Allochromatium vinosum DSM 180: one gene and its partner. The protein of the gene in region 1 interacts with the protein of each later gene in a pairwise test. Links are inferred from orthologs where the notes say so. Each region holds a gene or a part of one and is shown on either strand. Other genes may lie near its edges.

The links. Proteins that work in one complex are often made in the same cells at the same time.
Region 2: the proteins of ALVIN_RS14470 (region 1) and ndk interact in binary tests that used the Escherichia coli proteins (3 or more experiments, as listed by UniProt). The link is inferred for Allochromatium vinosum DSM 180 from one-to-one orthologs.

The regions. Positions count from the first base shown.
Region 1 is NC_013851.1:3,277,099-3,279,893, reverse strand. What follows is about bases 5-2,726. They hold ALVIN_RS14470 (5-formyltetrahydrofolate cyclo-ligase), read left to right. Parts: upstream 5-905; coding sequence 906-1,547; downstream 1,548-2,726. Other genes in these bases: ALVIN_RS14460 (porin), read right to left, coding at 2,284-2,726; rpiA (ribose-5-phosphate isomerase RpiA), read left to right, coding at 1,544-2,200; ALVIN_RS14475 (cell division protein ZapA), read left to right, coding at 339-716. Outside these bases: more of ALVIN_RS14460, read right to left, coding at 2,727-2,795. UniProt on the Escherichia coli protein: Involved in the removal of 5-formyltetrahydrofolate.
Region 2 is NC_013851.1:1,466,495-1,469,447, reverse strand. Bases 1-2,880 are described here. They hold ndk (nucleoside-diphosphate kinase), read left to right. Parts: upstream 1-1,166; coding sequence 1,167-1,595; downstream 1,596-2,880. Other genes in these bases: pilW (type IV pilus biogenesis/stability protein PilW), read left to right, coding at 2,716-2,880; ALVIN_RS06320 (bifunctional tRNA (adenosine(37)-C2)-methyltransferase TrmG/ribosomal RNA large subunit methyltransferase RlmN), read left to right, coding at 1,616-2,713; ALVIN_RS06330 (hypothetical protein), read right to left, coding at 1-880. In the rest of the region: more of pilW, read left to right, coding at 2,881-2,953. UniProt on the Escherichia coli protein: Major role in the synthesis of nucleoside triphosphates other than ATP. The ATP gamma phosphate is transferred to the NDP beta phosphate via a ping-pong mechanism, using a phosphorylated active-site intermediate.

The DNA.
Region 1 (2,795 bases):
GTGGCGACCTCCCGTCATTACAGGTATGCTTGAGCCTTGCTGGATGATCCAGGATCATAGCACGCACACCTGCCCGATTGACCGCCCGCGAAGCCCCTTCTATAGTGCGCGGAATTCCAATGGAGTCGCGGACTTTGGCCAAGTTTGACCTCGATCAATTTGAACTTCGGTTGACGGCCCTGATCCGCTTGAACGAGAGGCTCAGGGAAGAGAACGCCTCGCTGCGCGCGCCAGGAGCTGCTCGTCGCCGAGCGCAGTGAATTGATCGAAAAGACCGAACAAGCTCGGAGCCGCGTCGAGGCCATGCTGTCCCGACTGCGCGCGATGGAGGAGAATCTGTGATCGAAGAGCCGCTGCAACTGAGTATCAAGATCCTGGACAAGGAATACCGGATCGCCTGCGAATTCCATGAGCAGGACGACCTGAAGGCATCGGCGCGACTGCTCGACGGGCGTATGCGCGAGATCCGCCAGACCGGACGTGTGATCGGAACCGACCGCATCGCGGTCATGGCCGCGCTCAACATTGCGCATGATCTCATCCAGGTCCAGCGCGCCCGTTCCGGTCCCGAGGGCGAGCTGACCCGGCGCCTGCACCAGCTCCAGGAGCGTGTCAATCACGCGCTGGCCGGAGACGAAGACGATGAGCAGGCTCACCAGAGTGAACCGGAAACGCCGGTGCAGTCAAGTCTGGACGCCTCGCGCGAAAGGGTATAGCCTGTAACCCAAGACACCCCCTGTAGTGTTCGATAGCGGCCTGGGTATTTTCTTGAGCCTAATCGCTACCCCGGGGATGGCACGGCAAAGCGGTTGTGCATGTCCGCCTCCGAGCGGAAAGCCTGAAGTGGCGCCAGTCGTCCCCACTTGAACCCTATGGTTCAAGAACGAGGGCCTGCAACGGCACAGATGGGGGGTGTCTCTCCTTCACGCCATCCCATGTCTCCCCCTCAGCGAACCAGACAGCGGCTGCGAGCGGCACGCCGCGCACTCGACGCGCGCACACAGCGCCGGCATGCCAAAGCGCTGGTCCGTCGTCTGATCCGACACCCGAGCGTGCGACGCGCACGGTGCATCGCGCTCTACTGGCCTGCCGATGGCGAAATCGATCCGCGCGCGCTGATGCAACACGAGTCCTGTCGCGCCAAGCGCTTCTATCTGCCGGTCCTGAATCCGCTGAAGCGACGCCAGGGCGCGCTCTGGTTCGCGCGCTATCGTCCGGGCGAGCGGTTGCGGCCCAATCGCTTCGGCATCCCTGAGCCAGCCGGACGCGGCCCCCAGTTGATCCACCCGATCTGCCTCGACCTCATGATCCTGCCGCTGGTCGGGTTCGATGCGCGCGGGCATCGTCTCGGCATGGGCGGCGGTTTCTACGATCGCACGCTGGCCTTTCGGCGGCGTCACCCGCACTGGCGCCGGCCACGACTGATCGGCGTGGCGCACGAATGCCAGCGTCTCGACCACATCGACCCGCGTCCCTGGGACGTTCGGCTCGATGCCATTCTGACCGAATCCCGTCTCTACAACGACAAACCGGAGGACGATCCATGAATCAAGACGACCTGAAGAAACAGGCGGCCGAGGCCGCGCTCGACTATGTCGAGGGTGGCGTGATCGGCGTGGGTACCGGCTCGACCGTGAATCATTTCATCGACGCCCTGGCCGGCATCAAGAACCGGATCGAGGGTGCTGTTTCCAGCTCCGAGGTCTCGACCGAACGCCTCAAGCGGCACGGCATCCCGGTGTTCGACCTCAATGCGGTGGGTGAGCTGGCGCTCTATGTCGATGGCGCCGACGAGGCCAATGGGCGGCTGGAACTCATCAAGGGCGGTGGCGGGGCGCTGACGCGCGAGAAGATCGTGGCGGCGGCGAGCCGCAAGTTCGTCTGCATCGCCGACGAGAGCAAGCTGGTCGAGGTGCTGGGGCGCTTCCCGCTGCCGGTCGAGGTCATCCCCATGGCGCGCAGCTATGTGGCGCGTGAGCTGGTTCGGCTCGGTGGCACACCAGTCTGGCGCGAGGGCTTCGTGACCGATAACGGCAATCTGATCCTGGACGTCCAGAACCTGGAAATCACCGATCCTCAGGGGCTTGAGCAGCAGGTCAACAATATTGCCGGCGTGGTCACGGTCGGTATCTTCGCGCTGCGTCCGGCTGATGTGCTGATCCTGGGCTCAGCTCGTGGGCCGAGAGCGATCGCGCCCTGATCGTCATCCGGCCATTGAGACCCAAAAAGAAAACGGGATCCCGAAGGATCCCGTTTCCACTTCACACGACTTCGAGCCGAAGCTTAGAAGTTGTGGATCATACCGACAGAGAAGCCATCCCAATTTGAATCGGGGGCGTCGTCGTTGACCTGGGTATAGAGCACATAAGCCTTGGTGCGCTTGCTCAGGTTGTGATCGAAGGCAAGCGCCCAGGTGTAGTAATCACCCTCGACGGTGTCCTTGATGTCCTTGGGAGCGCCGACAGTGATGCGGCCATCACGATTGCCGCTACCGTACATGGCCTTGACCATGCTGTTGCCGAAGGAGTAGCCGGCCTGGACCTGCCAGATCTTCAGCTTTTCGTTGTCAGTAGCCGGGGTGAGCTGGCCAGCGGGCAGATTGGACTGCTCTTCATAGATACCGGTCAGGGTGAAGCCATTCCAATCCATCAGGCCCAAGCCAAGACGCCACTTGGTGTAGTCGTCATCGATGAGCTTGTTGAGGCTCTCGACTGTATCCATGTAAAGCTCGTTGCCGAGCGCTTCATAAGCCAGCGACGCATAGAAGGGGCCGTTGCTGTAGATACCTGCGATGG
Region 2 (2,953 bases), 1.8 Mb from region 1 along the record:
CCGTGCGCCCGCCCCCGGTCGGGAAGCGGCGGCAGAGCTGGTCGGCGCCCTGAGGACGGGCCACCGGAGCGCGGACACTGACCAGAAAGCCGCCCGCGCTCAGGCGCGTGAGGATGGCGTGCGCCTGTTCGGGCGCGGCCTGTGCCAGTTCATTGGCATAGACACCGCTCGCGCGCCGCGCCCAGGGTTCGGCCGGCAGGATGACGAGACGATGCCGGTCGTCCTCGTATTCGGACTTCAGTGCGCGTGCGCACGCCATGTCATCGGCATAGCCGTCGCGCAGGCGCGCGAAGGCCGCCTCTTCTCTAATGAAATCGAACGGGTCCGCGTAGGGCTGGAGGCGCCGATAGAGCGCATCCGGCGCAAAGTGCAGATCCTCGATACTGGGGCCGTAACCGTTGTAGTTGAGGCAGATCCCCAGCTCACGCAGGCGCTCGACCTCGAGCGCGTCCAGACTCAGCGACTCGGCTGCACGCCGCGCCGAGCGATTGAGATTGTCGCCGAAGGCTCCGACCACGGCCCAGGCCCGCGCCCGTCCGTCGAGATAGGCATCGACCAGCAGACTGGTACAGACCTCGGGCCGCATGTCCAGATGCGCACTCAACCCCGGATGCTCCGGGATCTCACCGGGAAGATGATGATCGAAATAAGTCACACGGACGCCGGCCTCCAGCAGAGCACGCAGTGCCGCGCCATTCTTCTCCATCGAGAGGTCGAGCACGGTCACAGACTCGGCCTGATCCACGGGAACACGCGCGAGCAGATCGATCTCCCGCTTGGGACCGGTCACGAGCCGGGTGTCGAGCGGCTCGATCAGCCGCAATTGATGCAGGGCGCACAGCCCGTCGGCATCACCATTGAAAACGTCGTATCGGCTCATGCAAATCTCTAATCGAATCGTGTTCAAGTGTCGCATCGCCATCAGGCTGAGGCGTGCGAACGCGCACGACTCTACAATACTCCAGCCGCGATCCAAAGCATTGCGCCATTGCCCGACCACGCCGCTACCATTAGACTTAGGGATCGACCTGACACAGACGTCGCTGGAATCCGTCGGACAGTCCGCGTTCGGACCGGACCAGCCGCCTCCCGACAGCGTTCCAATCCGCGTCGAATTCCGACTCTAAACTCCCATTATCAAACGCCCCATTTCGTTAGGAGCCCGCATGGCTATTGAGCGCACCCTTTCCATCATCAAGCCGAACGCCGTCGCCAAGGACGCCATCGGCGCCATCCTCGGCCGTTTCGAGGCCGCCGGACTCAAGATCGTCGCCGCGCGCATGCTGCACATGAGCCGCGAGCAGGCCAGCGCCTTCTACGCCATCCATCAGGGCAAGCCCTTCTTCGATGAGCTGGTCGACTTCATGATCTCCGGCCCGGTGATGGTGCAGGTGCTGGAGGGTGAGGACGCCGTGGCCAAGAACCGCGAGATCATGGGCGCCACCAACCCGGCCCAGGCCGCGCCCGGCACCATCCGCGCCGACTTCGCCGACTCCTTCACCGAGAACGCCGCGCACGGCTCGGATTCGCCCGAGAACGCCGCCGTCGAGATCGCCTTCTTCTTCCCCGAGGGCGTCTGCCCCCGCACCCGCTGATCGAGACGATCAGGATTGCCATGAACGCCACTTCGACCAAGCCCAATCCGCTCGACCTCGACCTCGCCGGCTGCGAGTCGCTGGTGACGGCGCTCGGCTTCAAGGCGTTCCATGGCCGCAATCTCTTCAAGTGGATGCACAAGCATGGCGTCGTCGACTTCGACGCCATGACCGATCTGCCCAAGAGCCTGCGCACCGTCCTGCTCGAGACGGTCGAGATCCGGCTGCCGCGCATCCTCCAGACCCATCCCTCCGCCGACGGCACCGTCAAGTGGGTGATGGAGCTGGTCGATGGACAGCGGGTCGAGACCGTGTTCATCCCCGAGGGCAAGCGCAGCACCATCTGCGTGTCCTCTCAGGTCGGGTGTGCGCTCGAATGCGCCTTCTGCGCCACCGCGCGCCAGGGCTTCAACCGCAACCTGAGCGTTGCCGAGATCATCGGTCAGGTCTGGCATGCCGCGCGCCAGCTCGGCGCCGCACCGACCAACGTGGTCATGATGGGCATGGGCGAGCCGCTGGCCAACTTCGAGGCGGCGGTCAAGGCCATGGACGTCATGCAGGACGATCTGGCCTACATGCTGGCCAAGCAGCGCGTGACCCTGAGCACCTCGGGCATCGTGCCGAACATCTACCGGCTGCGCGAAGTCAGCGACGTCTCCCTGGCCGTCTCGCTGCACGCACCGAACGACGAACTGCGCGACGAACTGGTGCCGATCAACCGCAAGTATCCGCTCGCCGAGCTGATTCCCGCCTGCAAGCACTATGTCGCCGGCGACAAGCGGCGCAAGATCACCTGGGAATACGTGATGCTCGACGGCATCAACGACAGCCCGGCCCACGCCAAGCAGCTCATCCGGTTGCTCGAGGGCGTGCCGTCCAAGGTCAATCTGATTCCTTTCAACCCCTTCACCGGCAGCGATTTCGGCACCTCGCCGCCGGATCGGGTCGAAACCTTCCGCGAGCGGCTGGCCCGCTCGGGGATCTTCGCCATGACGCGCAAGACCCGTGGCGACGAGATCGCCGCTGCCTGCGGACAACTGGTCGGGCGCGTCCAGGATCGCACCGGACGGCTCGGGCGCATCCGGGTCGAGGCGGACACACGGGTGGATCTGCGATGACGATGCACGGATTCGCTCCACGTCTGTCTCTGGTGCTCGGCCTCTGCCTGACGCTGCTGGCCTGTGGCGGCAAGTCGACCCTGAAGACGGGCGACGAGGCGCTGGGCCTGACCCCGGATGACAGTCCGGCCAAGCTCTATGTCGACCTGGCCAAGGAATACCATCGGCTGGGACAGACCGAGGTCGCCCTGCGCCGCGCCCAGCAGGCCGTCAGGGCCGATTCCAAATATGCACCGGCAC